4 regions of the Mesorhizobium sp. CA7 genome follow, and region 4 is predicted to be linked to each of the others. Evidence: predicted binding sites of a transcription regulator. Region 4 holds the regulator's gene; each other region holds the start of a gene.

Region 1 (5,367 bases), on a different contig from region 4:
GTTCACCGTTTCACGGAAACGGCGAACCGCTCTATCTCTTTGTTTTACGCAAAGCCGGACGGAAAACCGCTCACACTTTTCCTGGAATTGCTCTAAGGCGGCGCAGCTGGCGCAGCGACAGAAGATGCAGCAGGATTGAGCTTGGCACCACGAAAGCAGGGGTCAGCACACCCGGATAATCGCCAGCGCCGATGCTCAGCACATCCGGAACGATCAACTGCCACGGGCCGGGCGAGGTGATTATGCCCATGGTGATCGCGACAGCGAAATCGGCAAGGCCGAGGATATTCCAGAGAATTGCTGCCCTCCGGCCCCCGGCTGTGCCGGTAGCCACCGCAATCGCTGCAGGCAATGCGAACAGCCCTGTCAGCACGTCGCCGACGCCTGCCGGCACCGCGAATACGCCTGGCAGCGCACCATGCAGCCACGCCGCGAGCGCCCAACTGCCGAATACGCGGTAGAGCTGAACCGCGACGAGCCAGCTCGCCGGCATTGCATCGAGCACCTGCCCGACCCGCCTGGAGAACAGCAACAGCGGCGCACCGATGATCACCGGCAGGAAGATAGCCGATGGCAACGCCGGTAAAGCCGTGGCATCCGGATGGAAGATGCCATTGATCGCGGCGCTCCAAGCGACGGCGAACCACAGCGTATCCGGGATCATGATTGCCAGCCAAGTCGCGCGACGTTGACCCGGTGTCAGGCTCGTATGTTCGAGGCCGAGCCACAATCCCAGGGCGATGAGCCCGTGGGCCGCGAGCTGGTGGAACGTGGTCGGAACGCCGCTCTCCGGGATCGCCGGCCAACGATAGATCAAGAGTAGCCACAGCGTTGTGAGCGGCACAAACCACAGCAGGCCTCGCCAGGCGTCACGCAATGGAACGACGGCAGGGGAAACAGCTTCGGCGGTCATCGGCGGTACTCCATTGAGCCCAGCGCATTTTGCTGACGCCCAGATGTAAGCCCGCTCTCCGCGAGGCGGCTATCCGCGACAATGTTGATGGCCTGTGAAGCAGAGCTTCACAGTTTGCGGGCTCCCAGGCGAGCGGCCGCTGTGACTTTTTCCCGAGATTGCTCCGCTTGTGGCGGATGCAAATATCAGATCGGATCTTCGCGATGCAGGTCGTGGATGGTCACGCCGTCGGCGTTGTCGGGCAGCATCAGCCACTTCTTGTGACGCAGCGTGCGCTCGGTGTCTTCCAGGCCCATTTCCCAGTGCTCGCGCATCGAGGTACCGGAAAACTCGTAGTCCTTGGCGTGGCCTTCGTAGCCTTTGTGCTGATAGATCAGGTGGACGATGTTGACCACGCCGGCGTCGGAATAATCGGCCATCAGTTCCCTCTCGCCGTCCTTGAGCTGGTCCGGCGGCACGCGCTTCAGCGCGTCGAGCAGCTTCATCTTGAGCGCATGGATGCGCTGGAAATTGTCCGTATTCTGGCGCGTGCGGCTGGAATACATGATGTCCTTGTGGCGCGACAGGACATCGGCCAAGCCGCGCGGCAACACGCCGCGGGCGCTGAACAGATCGACCTGGAACACCAGCGAGGAGCGGTCCTCCTCCTGGTCGAGCAGATATTGCAGCGGCGTGTTGGAGACGATGCCGCCGTCCCAGTAATACTCGCCTTCGATGCGGATCGAGGGGAAGGCCGGCGGCAGCGCGCCGCTCGCCATGATGTGCTCCGGCCCGATGCGCACCTTGTCGGTGTCGAAATAGACGAAGTTGCCGGTCCTGACATTGACCGCGCCGACGCTCAAGCGCTTCTTGCCGTCGTTCAGCACGTCGAAGTCGATCAGGCTTTCCAGCGTGTCCTTGAGCTCGGCGGTGTCGTAGAAGCTGGTGGCGCCTTCGGCTCCCGCCAGCTGGAACCAGGGGTTCGGGCTGCGCGGCTTGAAGAAGCCCGGCTGGCCCATCGTCATGGTCATCAATGACGAGGTCTGGTTGCGGATATCGCGATAGATGTCGCCCTCGGGCGTATAGGCCCATATCTTGCGGCCCGAGATCGTCTGCCAGAACTGCTCCAGCCGCTGCAGGCGGCGGCTAGGCTCGTTGCCGGCGATGATCGAGGCGTTGATGGCGCCAATCGAGACGCCGGACAGCCAGGTCGGCTCGCAGCCGGCGTCGGCAAGCGCCTGATAGACCCCCGCCTGGTAGGCGCCGAGTGCGCCGCCGCCCTGAAAGACCAGGGCAATGCGGTCATATTGCGCCGTGATTTCCGCGATGGTGGCGGCGGCCGCCTTGTTGCGGGTACGCTCAAGCACCGGCTTTCTCCAGTTCCTTCGCGCCGGCAGCCGATCGGCCGCGGTCTGCGAGATAATCATGCACGACTTCGCCGAGACCCAGCGTCAGGTCGGCGGTGAAGTGAACGGCCGAGACGATGTCGAGCACAGGCAGCTTGGCGACATCGGCCATGACATGCGGCCGAAGGTCGAGCGCGGCGGGCGCCGTCCAGGCCTCCTTCAGCGTGATGTCGGTGAGGTAGTAGCGGACCAGCTCGCAGATGCGTGGGCTGCCGTCGACATGCGGGATGATCTTGATGAGGAAATTGGGCGCGGCGAGCGAGGCGAGCACCTGGTCGTGGTCGGCTTCGCTGTGCTTGTAGCCCATGGTGCCGGTGGCGCAGAGCACGCTGCCATAATGCAATGTGCCGACCACCACCTCGCCCTCATGCACGATCTTGGGGTTGGCGAGCTTTTTTGGAAAACCCCAGAGCTCGCGGCCGCCGGCGATCGGCGCGTCATCGTCGAGATACATGGAATGCACGTAGCCGCCGTGCTGGCCCTTGTAGCGCACCGGAATGACCTGGCCGGTCTCGGTGTAGTCGCCGAAACCGGTCGAGTCCGGCATGCGGATGAATTCGTATTTGACCAGCGGCTCGTCGATCTCGAGCGGCGCCGGCACGACGGCTTCCAGCGCCTCGCGCGTCGTGCGGTAGGTGATGATGATGTATTCGCGGTCGAAGAAACGATAAGGGCCGGGCGGGAAGGAGGGGTTGGTGAGCGGCATGGCATAGGCTCGCTTCACGACATCGGCGATTTCCATGGCTGGTGCCCCAGTAAGGTTTGAAATGACCCGCGCGAATGCGCTGGCAAATATGTTGCATGGCAGCATGACAGTGCCGTGTCAGCCCGGCGACACGCCGCCACGGAGCCGGCAAAATGGCGCTGCCGCGGTGTAATCGAGCCGACACATGGCCGTGCCATTGTCGTGCTGCACTGCACCAACTATCTGCTCTCCCAACTCGTTGCGTTGATAAGTCCCTCCCACCTCTTGCGAGATCTCCCATGGGTTCCCTGTCTTCGAAGAATGCGCTCGTCACCGGCTCGACCAGCGGCATCGGCCTTGCAATCGCCCGTGCCTTCGCCGCAGAGGGCGCCAACGTCACCATCAACGGCCTGGGCGACGCGGCGGCGATCGAGCAGGAGCGGGCCGGCATCGAAAAGGATTTCGGCGTCAAGTGCCGTTACTCGGGCGCCAACATGATGGACGGCGCCGCCGTCACCGCCATGATCCACGAGGCCGAGGCGGCATTCGGCAGCCTCGACATCCTGGTCAACAATGCCGGCATCCAGCATGTCGCGCCGATCGAGGAATTTCCCGACGACAAATGGGAAGCCATCATCCGCATCAATCTTCTCGCCGCCTTCTACGCCATCAAGGCGGCGGTGCCCGGCATGAAGAGCCGCAAATGGGGCCGCATCATCAACACGGCTTCGGCGCATGCGCTGGTCGCCTCGCCGTTCAAGTCGGCCTATGTCTCGGCCAAGCACGGCATCGCCGGCCTGACCAAGACGGTGGCGCTGGAAGTGGCGCAGGACGGCATCACCGTAAATGCGATCGCGCCCGGCTATGTCTGGACGCCGCTGGTCGAGAAGCAGATTCCCGACACGATGAAGGCGCGCGGCATGACCGAGGAACAGGTCAAGCACGACGTGCTGCTTGCGGCGCAGCCGACCAAGGAATTCGTCACCGTCGAGGAACTGGCGGCGCTGACTTTGTTCCTGTGCTCGGACGCCGCTAGGCAGATCACCGGCACGACCCTGCCGATGGATGGCGGCTGGACGGCGCAGTAAGCGCAACGGCGATCGCAAAACGAAGGCGGTCGGAGGCAACGCCTTCCTTGACAATCGGCGGTGATCGTTCCAGCATTCCGGCAAGGGGTTCCCCGCGACGACCCCGTGAGGCGTCAGCCCAACGATCGCGTCCAAACTCTCTTTGCTCAGGAGGTGGACGCTATGCCGTCAACAACCGCAATCACCGTTCCGCAGCTTTCCCGTCTCGTCGGCTTGCCCGATGCGCCTTGCCTGGTCGATGTGCGCATCGACGAGGACTATGAAGCCGATCCGCGCCTGTTGCCGGCGTCATGCCGGCGCGATTTCAGGACTGTCTCAAGCTGGGCGTCGGAATTTTCGGGGCGCAAAGTCGTCGTGATCTGCCAGAGGGGACAGAAACTCTCGCAAGGCGTTGCCGCGTGGCTGCGCCACGAAGGCATTCCGGCGGAATCGCTTGAAGGCGGCTTCGAGGCCTGGGTCGCCGCCAGGGCGCCGTTGGTCAGCGCCGGCGCGATCCCGCCCCGCGACGAGAAGGGCCGCACCGTATGGGTCACGCGTTCGCGGCCGAAGGTCGACCGCATCGCCTGCCCCTGGCTGATCCGCCGCTTCGTCGATCCCGAGGCGGTTTTCCTGTTCGTCGATCCAGCCGAGGTGCCTCTTGTGGCCGATCGCTTCGCAGCGGTTCCCTTCGACATAGAAGGCGTGTTCTGGAGCCATCGTGGCGATCGCTGCACTTTCGACACGATGATCGAGGAATTCGGTCTGCGCGTCGAAGCGCTCGATCGCCTGGCGCTGATCGTGCGCGGCGCCGATACGGCGCGCCTCGACCTCGTGCCGCAGGCGGCCGGGTTCCTCGCCGCCTCGCTCGGCCTGTCGCGCATGTTCCGCGACGACCTCGAGCAGCTCCAAGCCGGCATGCTCCTCTATGACGCCTTCTTCCGCTGGTGCCGCGACGCCACCGACGAGACGCATAACTGGCCGGTCGGAGGCAAGGCGTAATGACAGCACTCGCCAAGAACGACGCCGCGCCGCTGGTCGATGTCCCGACCGTGCCGAGCTTTCGCGAGGCGACGCGGCTGTGGGCCAAGATCGGCCTGCTGTCCTTCGGCGGGCCGGCCGGGCAGATCGCGCTGATGCACAAGGAACTGGTCGAGGAGCGCCGCTGGATCGGCGAGGAGCGGTTCCTGCACGCGCTCAACTACTGCATGCTCCTGCCCGGGCCCGAGGCGCAGCAGCTTGCCGTCTATATCGGCTGGCTCCTGCATCGGACGGCAGGCGGTCTCGTCGCCGGCAGCCTGTTCGTGCTGCCGGGCGCGC
Region 2 (5,367 bases), on a different contig from region 4:
CATCATGTCGGCGGACGAGATGTAGACGACCGCCTCGTCGGACGGCAGGCCGTGGCCGTTGCCGAAGCAGAAGATGCGGCTGTGCTCGAGAAAGCGGCCGACGATCGATTTCACCCTGATGTTCTCGGAAAGACCCGGCACCTGCGGCCGCAGACAACAGATGCCGCGCACGACGAGGTCGACCTCGACGCCGGCGCGGCTGGCGTCGTAAAGCGCGTCGATGACGGTCGGATCGACCAGCGCGTTCATCTTCATCCAGATGCGGGCCGGTCGGCCGTCGCGGGCATGAATGATCTCGTCCAAGATGTGTTTCAGGATGCGCTTGCGCAGCGTGAAGGGCGATACGGCAAGGCGCATCTCCTCGGCGGGCTCGGCATAGCCGGTGATGAAATTGAAGAGTTGCGCGACATCGCGCGCGATCGTCGGGTCGGTGGTGAAGAAGGACAGGTCGGTGTAGATACGGGCGGTAACCGGGTGGTAGTTGCCGGTGCCGAGATGCACGTAGTTGCGCAGCCGGCCATCCTCGCGGCGCACGATCAAAGACATCTTGGCGTGGGTCTTCAGCTCCAGGAAGCCGAACACGACCTGGACGCCGGCGCGCTCGAGGTCGCGCGCCCAGCGGATGTTGGCTTCCTCGTCGAAGCGCGCCTTGAGCTCGACAAGTGCCGTGACCGACTTGCCGGCCTCGGCGGCGTCGATCAGCGCGCGCACGATCGGGCTGTCGTTAGAGGTACGGTAGAGCGTCTGCTTGATCGCCACCACTTCCGGGTCGGCGGCGGCCTGGCGCAGGAACTGCACCACCACGTCGAAGGACTCGTAGGGGTGATGGACGACGATGTCCTTCTCGCGGATGGCGGCGAAGCAGTCGCCGCCATGCTCGCGGATGCGCTCGGGAAAGCGCGGATTGTAGGGGGTGAATTTGAGGTCGTCGCGCGGAATGGCGACAATCTCGGAGATCTGGTTGAGCGCCAGCGGGCCGGTGAGCACGCTGATTCGGCTCGACGACACGCCGAGCTCGCCGGCGACGAAGTCCCGCAACGCAGCCGGCATCAGCGTGTCGAATTCGATGCGGATCACCGAGCCGCGACGGCGCCGCTTCAGCGCCGTTTCGAACAGGCGCACCAGGTCTTCCGACTCTTCCTCGACCTCGATGTCGCTGTCGCGGATGATGCGGAACGTGCCGGAGCCCTTGACCTCGTAGCCGGGGAAAAGCTTGCCGATATAGATGCCGACCACTTCCTCCAGCGGAATGAAGCGGACATGGTTCTTGCGGTCGGGCAGGCGGATGAAACGCCTGAGCGCCACCGGCAGGCGCAGCAGCGCGCTCATCTCCTCGCCATTCTTGCGATGGCGCAATTGCAGGGCGATGGAAAAGCCGAGATTGGGGATGAACGGAAACGGATGCGCCGGGTCGATCGACAGCGGCGTCAGCACCGGGAAAACCTGTTCCTGGAAATGCTCCTCCAGCCAGGCCTTCTCATCCTTGGTCAGCGCGTCGCGGGTGATGCTCTCGATGCCTTCCTTGTTGAGCAGCGTCATCAGCGCCGAGAGGCTCTTCTGCTGATCTTCCTGAAGGCGCTCGACCTCCCGCAGCAATTGTTCCAGCTGCTGTTCGGGCGTGCGGCCGTCCGGGCTCTTCAGCGCGATGCCCTCGCGAACCTGGCCGGCAAGGCCGGCGACGCGGACCATGAAGAACTCGTCGAGATTGGCGGCAGAAATCGACAGGAAGCGGACGCGTTCAAGCAGCGGATGATGCTCGTTCAGCGATTCCTCCAGCACGCGGCGGTTGAATTGCAGCCAGGAGAATTCGCGGTTGACGAAACGATCGGGATTGCCGCCGTCGGGGCTTGCCGCCTCGACGGTGATGAACTCGCTCTGCACAGGCTTCAGTTCGTTCATGGTTTCCCGCTCTTGCCCGCAACCGTTCCGAGGAGGCGCCGCATACTGCCGTTCAACGACGCTCTAGCATGTCTTTATGACGCATGATCGTCACGGAATCGCTCCGACACCGGCCCCATGCGCTTAACCGGCTCAACTTATCCTCTGCCAGCCTTTTGCGACAGTTTGATTTCATCGATCTTGCAAACTGGCCTGTTATGCTCCAGATGCAAACTGGTCACACCCACTGGCCGAACCCAATTGGAGACGACGATGGCAGGCGGCAGCATTCCCCATTTCCAGAACGACGCGGGCCATCCGGTCATCGAGATCGGCGTCAAAGAATTCATGTGCACCGGCGCCAACCCACCCTTCGACCATCCGCATGTGTTCCTCGACATGGGCGACGACAATGAAAAGGTCTGCCCCTACTGCTCGACGCTCTACCGCTATTCACCGTCGCTGAAGGCGACGGAAACGCAGCCGGCCGGCTGCCTCTATGTCGACCAGGCCGCCTGATCGTCCCGATCGACCATGACTGAAATAAGGTCCCGGCAGATCGTCATCGCTGGGGCTGGCATTGCCGGGCTCGTGGCGGCGCTTGCCTTTGCCGAGCGTGGCTTCCCGGTAACACTGTTCGAGCAGGCCAGGCAACTCGAAGCGGCCGGCGCCGGCCTCCAGCTTTCCCCCAACGCGACCCGGATCCTGCGGCGGCTCAGCGTGCTCGATCGCCTGCTGCCCAACGCGATCCGGCCGCGAGCGGTGGTGCTGAAGGACGCAAGGAGCCTGCGAGAGCTGGCGCGCGTGCCGCTTGGGGAAACCGCAGAAAAGCGCTGGGGGGCGCCCTATCTCGCGGCGCACCGCGCCGACCTGCAGGCGGCGCTGATGGCGGCAGTGGCGAAACGGCCCGGTATCGCGCTTGTCACCGGTGCGCGCGTTACCGGCTTTGCCGTCGACCCGCAAAGCGTTACCGCGACGGTCGAGATCGACGGCAAGGCGACGGATGTCGCATGCGGTTTGCTGGTTGCAGCCGACGGCGTCTGGTCGTCGGTTCGCGCTCAGCTTGCCCGGACGGCCGGCTTTGCGGCAAGCCGCTTTTCGGGCGAGCTCGCCTGGCGCGCGACGGTCACGGCGGAAAGCGCCGCCGGCCAGGCCTTTATGCAAATCGGCGCTGCCGACTGCGTCACCACCTTCCTGCGTCCCGGCTTCCACATGGTCGCCTATCCGGTGAGCAAGGGCAGCGCCTTCAATCTGGCAGCCTTCACCAGGGGCGAGCGCATCGCCGAAGGCTGGTCCGGGCATGCGGATCCCGCCGTACTTTCGGCAGCGATGCGGGGCACGGCGGCAACGCTGGCGAAGCTGGCGGCGCTGGCCGGGCCGTGGACGGCCTTCCCCATCCACACGGTCGCGCAGCGGCGCTGGACCATGTCGGAGGGAGTGGCACTGATCGGCGATGCCGCGCACGCCATGACGCCGTTCGCGGCGCAGGGCGCGGCCATGGCGATCGAGGATGCCTCGATGCTCGCCAATCTCGTTGCCGACTTCCCCGGCGATCCAGCTCAGGGCCTTGCCATCTGGGAAAATTTCAGACGCCCGCGCGTCGAAAAGGTGCTGAAACGCGGCGCTCTCAATCGGCTGGCCTGGCACGCCTGGGGACCGGTGGCGATCGCGCGCAACTTGGTGCTGGCGGCGCGGCCGGCGGACAAGCTCGCGGCGGACCTGGACTGGCTCTATGGCTGGGAAGAGCGGAAGGTAGTGAGGCGGTAGCGCGCCCGACGGCCAGATAGACAGGCAGGACAGAGGGAGGCCAAGGAATGAGGCGCTTCTAATTATACAGGCTCAGCGACCAACCCAATGACATCGGCAGCGGGTTCCACAAACCTGTCCGGATGCCGGCAGTGCGCAATGCCGCCGCCGTCCAGGTGTTGCAGCCGACCAGCGCGTTGAAGTGGCCGTTGGCCTCGTAGAAACGGTCGTAAGTTGAATAGCCCGCATTTTCGATCGGTATCAGTCCGCCAGGCCCCTGCCGGAAGCCTGCCGCGATATAGTCGAGCAGCGCCGAGAAATGTTCCCCATCGACGTCAAAGCCGGCGACATCCGGATGCGGCTCAAGGATAGCGCCCGCGACATCGACATGCATCACCGCGGCGTCGAGCGTAAGCGCCTTCAGCACCGGCATGGTCTTCAATTGCGACCAGGTCGGCGTCTCCAGATAGAAGGCGCGGCCGCCCCAGCCGAAGACGATGTAGCGCGCCCCCGGAGCCTCGATCGGCAGGCCGGTATCGGCGAGAAAGGCAAAGCGCCGGCGCACGCCGTCATCGAGGGGCACGGCGATGTCGGTGTGGATCGGGTTCTTCAACACCAATATGTGCCGCGTCCCTTCGCCTTCGGCCCGTGCCGCCGGCCAGAGCGGACGCGGCACCAGCGTGCCGAGCGCGGCGGCAAGCACCGCCGCTCCCAACAGCATCACCATATATCGCAGGACTCGTCTCATCGGGTGCGGTCGTTCCGTCTCGTCTGCGTCAACCCCAGGATAACCTGGACGATCAGGCTAGACGATTTCGCAGCGTCAACCAAAAATGAGCCGATCCTTGTCCGATCGCCCGAATGCAAAAAAAGCCCGGCTGTTTCCAGCCGGGCTTCCTAAAATCTAGCGATCGCGCCCGCTCAGTGCAGGATCTGCGACAGGAAAAGCTTTGTGCGTTCATGGCGCGGATGGTCGAAGAATTCGGCCGGCGTGTTCTGCTCGACGATCTGGCCCTGATCCATGAAGATTACGCGGTTGGCCACCTTGCGGGCAAAGCCCATCTCGTGGGTGACGCAAAGCATGGTCATGCCCTCTTCCGCCAGCCCCACCATCGTCTCCAGCACTTCCTTGATCATTTCCGGGTCGAGCGCCGAGGTCGGCTCGTCGAACAGCATGATGCGCGGATTCATGCACAGCGAGCGCGCGATCGCAACGCGCTGCTGCTGCCCGCCGGAGAGCTGGCCCGGATATTTGTTGGCCTGTTCCGGTATCTTGACGCGCTTAAGGAAATGCATGGCGATTTCCTCGGCCTGCTTCTTCGGCATCTTGCGCACCCAGATCGGCGCCAGCGTGCAGTTCTCCAGGATGGTCAGATGTGGGAACAGGTTGAAATGCTGGAACACCATGCCGACCTCGCGGCGCACCTCGTCGATCTTCTTCAGATCGTTGGTGAGTTCCTTGCCGTCGACGATGATCTTGCCCTTCTGGTGCTCCTCCAGCCGGTTGATGCAGCGGATCATGGTCGACTTGCCGGAGCCGGACGGACCGCAGATGACGATGCGCTCGCCACGCATCACCTTGAGGTTGATGTCCTTCAGCACATGGAACTCGCCATACCATTTGTGCATGCCGACGATGTCGATGGCGACATCGGTGGTGGAGATGTGCATCTTGGCGGCGTTGACCTTGATTTCTTCCGCGCTGACGGCGTTTTCGGTGGCCATAACCTGTTCCCTTTTTAT
Region 3 (5,367 bases), on a different contig from region 4:
TCGGCACCTGGAAGACCAGCACCTGGCCCGCGGTCAGCGGATGCTCGGGGATGCGGTGCCGGGTCTGGATGATGGTGGCGGTTGCCGTGTCGGTGGTGACAGCGACATTGGCGACTTTCCTGAAGAAAGCGCGGATCGAAACGGCGTTGGTGGTGTCGTCGGCGCCCTGGTCGATGACTTTCAGCACGTCATCCGGGCCGATGATCGAGGCGGTGACCTGGACGCCGCCGGTGCCCCAGCCATAAGGCATCGGCATCTCGCGCGAGGCAAAGGGCACCTGATAGCCGGGAATGGCGATGCCCTTCAGGATGGCGCGCCGGATCATCCGCTTGGTCTGCTCATCGAGATAGGCGAAGTTGTAGGTGGCGATGTCGGTCATGGCGATCACGTCCGCTCTCTGCTATGAAATTGGCGCCCAAGACGCGGAAGGACGCCCGAATGGACTCTACCGGTTGGTTGCATCTTGGCGTGCTGCTGCTGGTGTTCGCCGGCTTCGCGACCTTTGCGCTGCGGAAAATGGTTCTCCCCGCGCCAAGGGAACCTCCGTACGGCGAGTCCTTCGGTGGCGGCGACTATACTGGCGGCTTCGGCGGGCATTCCGGTAGCGGACACTGAAGTCATTCCGCCGCCTCGCGCTTCTCCTCGGCGGCCTTGTCCTCGTTTTCCCGCGCTTCGTATTCGGCGCGCATGCGGCGAACCAGGCCGAGCTCGGCCTGGAAGTCGACATAATGCGGCAGCTTCAGATGCTCGACGAAACCGGTGGCCTGGACATTGTCGGAATGCGAGATGACGAATTCCTCGTCCTGCGCGGCGGCGACGACATCCTCGCCAAGCTCCGTGGCGCGCAGCGCCCGGTCGCACAGCGCCATCGCCATCGCCTTGCGCTCGCTCTGGCCGAAGACCAGGCCGTAGCCGCGCGTGAACTGCGGCGGCGCCTTGGCCGAGCCCTTGAACTGGTTGACCATCTGGCATTCGGTGACGCGGATGGAGCCGAGCGGCACGGCGAAGGGCAACTCCGGCACGTCGAGCTCCAGCTCGACCTCGCCAATGCGTATCTCGCCGACAAAGGGATGGTTGCGGGCGTAGCCGCGCTGCGTCGAATAGCCGAGCGCCAGCAGAAAACCTTCGTCGCCGCGCGACAACGCCTGCAGGCGGATGTCGCGCGCCATCGGGAATTGCAGCGGCTCGCGCGTGATGTCGCCGGGCACGTGGTCAAGCGGCATCTCGCCATCGGCCTCGATCAGGCCTTCATGGGCGAGGATCGCCGAAACGCGCGGCATGGCCTCCGGCTCGGCCGGACGCCGCGCCGGCATCTCGACCTCGGCGCCGGCGGCAAGCTCGGGATCGAGCAGGCGGTGCGTATAATCGAAGGTCGGGCCGAGCACCTGGCCGCCCGGCAGGTCCTTGTAGGTGGCCGAGACACGACGCTCGACCTGCATGGCGCCGGTGTCGACCGGATTGGTGTAGCCGAAGCGCGGCAGCGTGGTGCGGTAGGCGCGCACCAGAAAGATCGCCTCGATCATATCGCCGCGCGCCTGGGTAACGGCGAGAGCCGCGAGCTCGCGATCATAGAGCGAGCCTTCGCTCATCACCCGGTCGACGCCGAGCGCCAGCTGCTCGACAATCTGGTCGAGGCGCAGCGCCGGTACCGAGCGGTCGCCGCGGCGGCGGTCGGCAAGCAGGCGATGCGCATTGGCAATGGCGGCTTCGCCGCCTTTCACCGCGACATACATGTCATGCCTCCATCGTCTTGATGCGGGTGGTGCGCGGCAGGCAGGCAAGGTGGCCGGGCGCCGCCAGGATGATGTCGACGCCGCGCGGGAAACGCTGGTTGTTCTGCTTCCACTGCTCGACGAAATGGCGCGGCATGCCGGGAGGCGCGATCATCGACGTCTTTTCGATCCCCGGACCTTCGAGCAGCAGCGATGGGCCCGAGGCAAGATCGTCGACCAAGAGGATCAGCGTCGTCGAGCGGTCGGGATATTCTTGCGTGCCTTGCGCAAAACCATCGAGCGCCGCCATCTCCTTCGGATTGGCGATCAGGGCGAAATGCGCGTCGGCCGGCGTGTTTGCCGAGGGCGCGCCGGTGTGGAAGCCGAGCCAGGCCTTGACCGCGGCTTCCGCCTGCAGCGGCTGGTCGAGCCAGACCGGCGTGTCGTTGTCGCAGAGCGAGAGCGCCACGGCGCCGGCCGTCGCCGACAGCGGCGCCGGCGGGCGGGCGAGCTGCGGCAGCGGCTGGACGGTGCCGGGGCGGGCCATCGCGTCCATGATGGCGCGGAACACCGCCTGGGCGTTGAAGACCGGCTCCGCGAAGCCGCCGTCGATCGATTGCGTGGCGATATCCATCAGTCCTCTCCGCGCACCATGGTGAAGAAATCCACTTTCGTGGCCGCCGTTTCGACGCGCTTTGTCTCGCGCGCCGCAGCAAGCGCGGCGCGCAAGGGCGCGGCGAGCTTTGTCTCGACCGCCTCGCGGTGCGCTGGGTCCTGCCACAGCGCGTCAGCGATCGCCGCTAGCTTGGCTTTTCCCTTGTCGCGGCCAAGCGCATAGGAGTGGCCGACCTGGCCGGAGGGCAGCCGCACCGTGGCGCGGGTGACCGTCGCTTCGCCGACATTGAACGGTGCGCCACCGCCGCCGATCCGCCCGCGCACCGTCACCAATCCGGTTTCAGGACCGCGCAAAAGCTCGGCCTCGGAGGGCAGGCCCGACTCGTTCCACAGGCGAGCGATTTCATCGGCCGCGGCATGCGCCAGCGTCGCCATCAAGGCTTTCCGCCCGGCCTGCTCGCGCGCTTCCTGTCCTCGCATGGCATCGCTCCTTGCATAAAGAAATTTGTCTATTGATATAGACAACTATACAAATTATACTCACTTGGTAACGGGAGTCCATGACGGGTGGATGACAACGGGTGCAAAAGTTTAGGGTGATGACGTTGGGGGCGGGGAAATGACCGGGCTGGCAAGCAGCATCGAGAGGCGCAATGGCGTATCGCTATGGCGGCAGATCGCCGACAGGATCCTGCAGGCGATCGCCAATGGCGATTTCGCCGAGAATGCCGCGCTGCCGCCTGAAGTCGCGCTGGCCGAGCGCTACGGCGTCAACCGCCACACGGTGCGCAGCGCCATTGCAGCACTGGTGCAGGAAGGCGTGCTGAAGGCCGAGCAGGGACGCGGCACCTTCGTGTTGTCGCGCAAGCGGCTGTCCTATCCGATCGGCGCGCGGACGCGCTTCTCGACCGGGCTGCAGGGGCAGACGAGCGAGCGGCATATCGCGCTGCTGTCGTCGTCGACCGAGCCGGCCGGCCGGCGCATCGCCGAGGCGCTGGGCATCGCCAAAGGCGCTGCCGTCATCCGCCTGGAGACGCGCGGCGAGGCCGACGGTCATGCGGTGTCGCGCGCGACGACCTGGTTCGATGCCAAGCGCTTCGCCGGAATCGAGGCGGCAATGGCGGAAACGGGGTCGATCACCGCCTCACTGAAGCGCTTCGGCATCAACGATTATCTGCGGCATTCGACCGTGCTGTCGGCGCGCCATGCCGATGCCGACGACCTTGCAGCCCTCGATCTGCAGCCCGGCGCCATCGTGCTGGTCACCGTCGCCGTGAACGTCACGCTCGACGGTGAGCCGATCCAGTTCGCGGAGTCGCGCTTTCCGGCAGAGCGGGTGGAGCTGAAGTTGTCGGTGTTGTAGGGAGTGCCAGCCTTGTACGAGACCGTGATTGATCTGCTTCACGCTGATGTCAGGTCGCTTACTTGTCAGCGGCTTGGCGTTTGAGGCTCGCCTTCCCCCACTCCGTCTCGGCTTCGCCGAGCCACCTCTCCCCCCTCCGGAGGGAGAGGAAAGGAGCACGCTGGCGGCCGGAGAAGCAGTGTGTCCGGTTGAAGAGCGTTGGCTGCAAGGCTCGCACCCTTCCTCTCCCCCGTCGATCGGGGGAGAGGTGGCTCGGCGAAGCCGAGACGGAGTGGGGGGTCGACCTGTGCGGCGCTCCGTCAATTCGGGCTGAGTTCACCGCCTGTCATGTTATCACCCGACCTCAATGACCGCCTTGATCAGTCCTGACTTCTCGTGCGTCCATCGGGCAAGGTCGCGCGGCGTTCCGGCGAGCGTGGTGCGATGGGTGACGAGCTTGTTCAACGGCACAGCGCCGTTGCGGATCGAATCTGCGACATGGTCGAAATCGGCCTTCAGCGCGTTGCGGCTGCCGACCAGCATCATCTCGCGCTTATGGAATTCAGGGTCGGAGAAGGTGATGTCGTCCTTGACGACGCTGACCAGCACCAGCGTGCCGCCATGCGCGACGTGGGCGAAGGCCGACTGCACGGACTGGGTGTTGCCAGTCGCGTCGAACACGAGGTCGAACCCTTCGCCGGCTGTTGCCTGTTGGACCAGCTCGGCAGCCGGCGTCTTCGAGCTGTCCAGCGGGGCAAAGCCGAGCTGCTTCTCGGCGAAGCCGAGACGTTCAGCGCTCATGTCGAGTAGGCTGACATCCAGCCCGGCGATGCGCGCGAAGATCGCCGTGCCGAGGCCGATCGGGCCGGCGCCGATGACCAGCGTGCGCTGGCCGGGCAGCCCGAGCGATCGGCGCACGGCATGCGCGCCGATGGCCAGGAATTCGACCGCCGCGGCGTCGGCCAGCGACAGGCCGTTCGTCGGGTAGAGGTTCTGCGCCGGCACCAGAATTTCGTCGCACATGGCGCCGTCGCGATGGACGCCCAGCACCTCGATCTTCACGCAGCAGTTCGGCTTGCCGCGCCGGCAGGCAATGCATTTGCCGCATGAAAGATAGGGGTTGATGACGACCGGCTCGCCGACGCTGATCTCGACGCCTTCGCCCTTCTCGACGATCGTGCCGGCAACCTCATGGCCCATGATGCGCGGATAGGCCAGAAACGGGTGCTTGCCTTCGAAGATGTGGTAGTCGGTGCCGCAGATGCCGACATGGCTGACCGCAACGCGCGCCCAGCCGGGCGGCGGTGCGCCGGGCCCGGCGCGGTCTTCGAGGACAAGCTCGCCGGGCGAACGGCAGACAACGGCTTTCATATCGCAAATCCAGGCAAAGAGCGCCGGCGCCGCTCGAGCGGGGCCGGCGCGTTAGTTTCACGTAGGAGTCATTTGCCGCGACGACGCAGGCCGTCGAAGTAGACGATGACGATGATCAGCAGGCCGGTGATGACGCGCTGCCAGAAGGTGTTGACGTTGAGCAGGTTGGCGCCGTTGTTGATGGTCGAAAGGATGAAGGAGCCGATCAGCGGTCCATGCACGGAGCCGATGGCGCCGAACAGCGACGTGCCGCCGATCACCGACGAGGCGATGGCCTGAAGCTCATAGGTGTCGCCCTGCGTGGGGTTGCCGATGCCGATGCGCGAG
Region 4 (5,367 bases):
TCCGACGCTCGCGCGGTGTCCGCCGGTTGGGTAGACGTCGTGTCGGTCATGATTTCCTCCCACCGGCTTGCCGTCTGGCGCGGATGCCGGAACTCAGCCTAGAAGCTATCCGCCTGAGGCAGAACGGCAAAATCTTTTGAGAAAACGCCGCGGCTTTAAGGCAATCCCAGGAAAAGTGCGTAGCGGTTTTCCGTCCGGGATTGCGGCAACAAAAACCAGGAGCGGTTCATTGAACCGCTCCTGGCCGCGGCGCAGGTATTTTTGATCGAACGTCGGCAAGGCTCAGTTGCAGACCTGGACGCTGCCGGCGGGCACGCCCGCGCAGACCTCGTCCTTCTTGATCCAACCGGCGTCGATGACGACGTTGAGATTGTCCTTGGTGATCGCGACCGGCGTCAGGAACAGCGACTTGACGGTGTTGCCGCCGGGCGTCGTGAAGTCCTTGGCGCCGGCGATGTCGCCCATCTTCTTGCCGTCGGCGAGCTGCGAGGCGATCTCGGCGGCGTTCTTGCCGAGCTCGCGCGCGTCTTTCCACACCGACACGGTCTGCGTGCCGAGCGCGATGCGGTTGAGCGCCGCGTGGTCGCCGTCCTGGCCCGAGACCGGCACGGTGCCGGCCAGCCCCTGCGCCGTCAGCGCCGCGACAACGCCGCCGGCGGTGCCATCATTGGCAGCCACGACCGCGTCGACCTTGTTGTCGTTGGCGGTCAGGAACTGCTCCATGTTCTTCTGCGCGTTGGCCGGCAGCCAGCCGTCCGTGTAGGCCTCGCCGACATTCTTGATCTTGCCGCTGTCGATTGCGTCCTTCAGGACTTCCATGGAGCCCGCGAACAGGAAGTCGGCGTTCGGATCGGAGCCCGAGCCCTTGATGAAGACATAGTTGCCTTCCGGCTTGGCCTTGAACACCTCGCGGGCCTGCATGCGTCCGACTTCCTTGTTGTCGAAGGTCAGGTAGAACACGTCCTTGTTCTCGATCAGGCGGTCATAGCCGACGACCGGGATTCCTTCATCGAGCGCCTTCTGCACTGCCGGGCCGATTGCCGAGGCATCCTGCGCCAGGATGATCAGCGCGTTGGCGCCCTGCGAGATCAGGCTTTCGACGTCGGTCAGCTGCTTGCCCGGATTGGACTGCGCGTCGGCCGAAATATATTTGTCTCCGGCGGCCTCGATGGCGGCCTTCATCGCTGCTTCGTCGGTCTTCCAGCGCTCTTCCTGGAAATTCGACCACGACACGCCGATCACCTTGTCCTTCGCCTCGGCGACGGACGCCAGCGTCAGCGACATGGCAACGCCCGCCAGAATGGCGGCTGCAAATTTCTTCATGATATCCTCCCTGCGCCGTGCGGCGCGACCCAGACTGGCCCGAAGGCCGGCACAGAGGCTTTTTTTCGAGCCTCAAAAAAATAGTGGTCCAGCACAACAGCGCTGTCAACCGAGATTCTGATGGGTTTTGATGGGCTCAGGCATTTTTTTCGGCATCCGCAATAAATAATGACATCGCCCCTGGCTTCTGCCACAATCCCTAGCGTGTCAGCGACAGGCCATGGCATTATCACAAGGCCGCGATGACTGGGGAGGACGTGCGAAACGATGTCGGTCGGAATCCGCCACGACGATTTGCGCCGGCGCAACCGCGCCATGGTGATTTCGGCGGTACGCCGCGCCGGTCAGCCATCACGGACCGAAATTGCCGCCACCACCGGGCTCAGCCACTCGACCATTTCGGCGATCTCCGCCGACCTGATCCAGGAGGGCATTCTCACCGAAAGCAAGGCCAGCGAGCCGACGGCGTTGAAACGCGGCCGGCCGCAGATCGGCCTGGCGCTGAACCCTGAAGCCGCCGCGGTGCTGACCGTGGTGTTGTCGCTGAACTTCCTGTCGGTCGCCGTGATCGACTATGCCGGCCAAGTTGTTGCCGAGGAGCAGCAGCGCCTGGACACGCTTGTTATGCCCCGCGACGAGCTGATCGGCGAATGCGTGGCGATCGTGCGGCGCCGGCTGCAGGATCCCGACCTCGACATTGGCAGCGTCGCCCGCATCGCCATGGGCATTCAGGGCATCACCGATTCGCATGCGCGCTCCATGCTGTGGTCGCCGATAACGCCGCTGACCGACATTCCTTTCGCCGACATCCTAGAGAAGGAGTTCGGCATCTCCGCCACCATGGAGAACGACTGCAACATGATGGCGGTGGCGCTGCAATGGCGCGACCCGGAGCGCTATCGCGACGACTTCATCGCCATCCTGTTGTCGCACGGCATCGGCATGGGTCTCGTGCTCAAGGGTGCGCTGTTCACCGGCACGCATTCATCCGGCGGCGAGTTCGGCCACATGATTCACCGCCCGGGCGGGGCGCTTTGCCGCTGCGGCCGCCGCGGCTGCGTCGAGGCCTATGCTGGCAACTATGCGATCTGGCGCAGCGCCATGAAAATGAGCGAGGACGCCGAGCCGGTCGACGTCGGCGACGCCGACATGCGGGCCCTTGCCGCGAAGGCGCGCGAGAGGGACGGCCCCGAACGGGAGGCTTACCGCCGGGCCGGCGAAGCGCTTGGTTTCGGTCTCGGCAGCCTGTTCGCCCTCATCGACCCGGCGCCCGTCGCCATGGTCGGCGTCAGCGCGGCCGCCTTCGACCTGATCGAGCCGGCGCTGCGCGAGGCGATCGCCCAGACGGCCGGGGGCCAGCACTCCGAATCGATCTCCTTCGACACCGAGCCGAACGAACTGCCGCTGATCCGCGAAGGCTGCGCCATGCGCGCGCTGACCTTCGTCGACCAGGAGATTTTCGCACCCGGAGGCCAGGCAAGAGCGGGGACGGGAAAGAACGTGGCCTGAGGCAGCCTTGAAGAGGTCCGGGGACAGCAGCAGACGCTTGAAATTAGCGAAGGGAAGGCCCCGCAGCTTCGTCATTCCAGGGCGGAGCAGGAGCGAAGCTCCGTCGCGGAGACCCTGGAATCCATGCCGCTACCTCACGCGTCGAGCGCAGCGGCACAGAATTCTGGACTGTCGCAACGCATCGACATCACGGAATGGATCCTCGGGTCTGCGCTGCGTCGCTGCGCTCCTTGCTCCGCCCGTGGATGACGAAGCACAAGCGTCTCGACTAATCGCCAATGCACGCGATCCGATGCTGGAGACAGAATCCATCAGCGCCTCGGCGCCTTAGCCCTAATCTTCCCTGATCGCGTAACCTGCGCCTCGGATGGTACGTATGACGTCCGGCATGCGGCCGTTGTTGACGGCCTTGCGCAGCCGCCCGACATGGACGTCGACGGTGCGTTCGTCGATATAGATCGTCTCGCCCCAGACATTGTCGAGCAGCTGGCTGCGCGAGAACACGCGGCCGGGGTGGCGCATCATGAATTCGAGCAGCCGGAACTCGGTCGGGCCGAGCCTGATCTCGCTCTTCTTGCGGTAGACGCGGTGCGACTCGCGGTCGAGCACGATGTCGCCGACCTTGAGCACGCTGGACAGCACCTCCGGCTTGGCGCGGCGCAGCAGCGCCTTGACGCGCGCCATGAACTCCGGTGTCGAGAACGGCTTGACCAGATAGTCGTCGGCGCCGGTCGAAAGGCCGCGCACGCGGTCGCTTTCCTCGCCCCGCGCCGTCAGCATGATGATCGGCAACCGTTCGGTCTCAGGCCTCATCCTGAGACGCCGGCAGAGCTCGATGCCGGAAACCGCCGGCACCATCCAGTCGAGCACGAGCAGGTCGGGAACGTTTTCCTGAAGGCGGATTTCGGCCTCGTCGCCGCGGGTCACCACTTCGACCTGGTAACCCTCGGATTCGAGATTGTAGCGGAGCAGCACCCCAAGCGGCTCCTCGTCCTCCACCACCATGATGCGTGGCGCGATCATTGGCAGGTACCCTTCGTCAGGCCGCCGGCGCCGACATTGTCGTCTCGTCCTGCTTGGGACGATTCGCGGGCAATTGCGTGCCGGTCAGCACATAATAGGCATTCTCGGCGATGTTGGTCACATGGTCGCCGATGCGCTCGAGATTCTTGGCGCAGAACAGAAGATGCGTGCAGGCGGTGATGTTGCGCGGGTCTTCCATCATGTAGGTCAGGAGCTCCCGGAAGACGGATGTGTATTTGACGTCGATGCGCTCGTCGTCGTTGCGAAGCTTGGCCAGCGCCGTGGCGTCGCCCACCGTATATTCCTGGATCACGGCCTGGACCTGGATCAGCACCAGCTGCGCCATGGAATCGATCGAATGCGTGAGGTCGCGCGGCGCGGCGCTGACGCCGACCGAGCCGACGCGCTTGGCGATGTTCTTGGCGAGGTCGCCGATGCGTTCGAGGTCGCCCGCCATGCGGATCGAGCCGACCACATTGCGCAGGTCGTCGGCCATCGGCTGGCGCTTGGCGATCAGCGTGATGGCACGGTCGTCGAGCTCGCGCTGGCGCGCGTCCATGATGGCATCGTCGGAAACGACGCGCTGCGCCATGGCATTGTCGGTCTCGAGCAGGGCCTTGGTCGAAGCGCCGACCATCGAGCTGGCGAGATCGCCCATGTCGTTGATGAGCCGGCTGATCTGCCTCAGATCCTCGTCGAAGGAAGCGACGGTATGTTCGGCCATGATGATGTCCTCGTATGAGCTCAGCCGAAGCGGCCGGTGATGTAGTCCTGCGTGCGCTTTTCGCGGGGCGAGGTGAAGATCTTCTCGGTCCGGTCGAACTCCACCAGCTCGCCCAGATACATGAACGCCGTCTGCCGCGACACGCGCGCCGCCTGCTGCATGTTGTGGGTGACGATGACGATCGTGTAGTCGGCCTGCAGCTCGTCGATCAGTTCCTCGATCTTGGCGGTCGACAGCGGATCGAGCGCCGAGGCCGGCTCGTCGAGCAGGATGACCTCGGGCTTCACCGCAACGGTACGGGCGATGCACAGGCGCTGCTGCTGGCCGCCCGAGAGGCTGAGGCCGCTGGCGTTGAGCTTGTCCTTGACCTCGTTCCAGAGTGCTGCGCGCTTCAGCGCCTGCTCGACGCGGCTGTCCATCTCGGCCTTGCTGATCTTCTCATAGAGCCTGACGCCGAAAGCGATGTTCTCGTAGATCGACATCGGGAACGGCGTCGGCTTCTGAAACACCATGCCGATCTTGGTGCGCAGCAGGTTGAGGTCCTGCGAACGGTCGAGGATGTTCTTGCCGTCGAGCAGCACCTGGCCCTCGGCGCTCTGCTTCGGATAGAGCTCGTAGATGCGGTTGAGCACGCGCAGCAGCGTCGACTTCCCGCAGCCCGACGGGCCGATGAAGGCGGTCACGCTGCGCTCGGGCAGGGACAGGTTGATGTCCTTCAGCGCCTTCGACTGGCCATAGTAGAAATTGAGGTTCTTGACCTCGATCTTGGCCTTCTCGACGGTCGTGTC

The links. Region 4 encodes PhoB, which activates phosphate uptake and scavenging genes when phosphate is short. Its sites were predicted from a motif close to TGTCATNNANCTGTCAT; they were not measured.
Region 1: LB552_RS19125 (acetoacetate decarboxylase) is a predicted target of PhoB. The motif match lies at 3,172-3,188, and genes of this name have one in related genera.
Region 2: LB552_RS23845 (RNA degradosome polyphosphate kinase) is a predicted target of PhoB. The motif match lies at 2,057-2,073, and genes of this name have one in related genera.
Region 3: phnF (phosphonate metabolism transcriptional regulator PhnF) is a predicted target of PhoB. The motif match lies at 2,888-2,904, and genes of this name have one in related genera.

What each region holds. Positions count from the first base shown of each region.
Region 1 is NZ_JAIUHH010000011.1:29,808-35,174, forward strand. Features, by position in the region: gene LB552_RS19115 (MFS transporter) at 71-913, opposite strand; gene LB552_RS19120 (patatin-like phospholipase family protein) at 1,099-2,259, opposite strand; gene LB552_RS19125 (acetoacetate decarboxylase) at 2,252-3,040, opposite strand; gene LB552_RS19130 (3-hydroxybutyrate dehydrogenase) at 3,283-4,071, shown strand; gene LB552_RS19135 (chromate resistance protein ChrB domain-containing protein) at 4,234-5,049, shown strand; gene chrA (chromate efflux transporter) at 5,049-5,367, shown strand, end outside.
Region 2 is NZ_JAIUHH010000017.1:45,802-51,168, reverse strand. Features, by position in the region: gene LB552_RS23845 (RNA degradosome polyphosphate kinase) at 1-1,899, opposite strand, end outside; gene LB552_RS23840 (zinc-finger domain-containing protein) at 2,152-2,397, shown strand; gene LB552_RS23835 (FAD-dependent monooxygenase) at 2,413-3,645, shown strand; gene LB552_RS23830 (TIGR02117 family protein) at 3,704-4,372, opposite strand; gene LB552_RS23825 (amino acid ABC transporter ATP-binding protein) at 4,546-5,295, opposite strand; gene LB552_RS23820 (amino acid ABC transporter permease) at 5,364-5,367, opposite strand, start outside.
Region 3 is NZ_JAIUHH010000019.1:27,671-33,037, forward strand. Features, by position in the region: partial or broken gene LB552_RS24975 (alpha-D-ribose 1-methylphosphonate 5-phosphate C-P-lyase PhnJ) at 1-379, opposite strand, end outside; gene LB552_RS24980 (hypothetical protein) at 439-615, shown strand; gene LB552_RS24985 (carbon-phosphorus lyase complex subunit PhnI) at 618-1,733, opposite strand; gene phnH (phosphonate C-P lyase system protein PhnH) at 1,735-2,346, opposite strand; gene phnG (phosphonate C-P lyase system protein PhnG) at 2,346-2,807, opposite strand; gene phnF (phosphonate metabolism transcriptional regulator PhnF) at 2,947-3,690, shown strand; gene LB552_RS25005 (zinc-binding alcohol dehydrogenase family protein) at 4,024-5,040, opposite strand; gene LB552_RS25010 (ABC transporter permease) at 5,109-5,367, opposite strand, start outside.
Region 4 is NZ_JAIUHH010000022.1:18,965-24,331, forward strand. Features, by position in the region: gene LB552_RS26475 (sugar ABC transporter permease) at 1-50, opposite strand, end outside; gene xylF (D-xylose ABC transporter substrate-binding protein) at 283-1,323, opposite strand; gene LB552_RS26485 (ROK family protein) at 1,591-2,832, shown strand; gene phoB (phosphate regulon transcriptional regulator PhoB) at 3,166-3,855, opposite strand; gene phoU (phosphate signaling complex protein PhoU) at 3,872-4,579, opposite strand; gene pstB (phosphate ABC transporter ATP-binding protein PstB) at 4,600-5,367, opposite strand, start outside.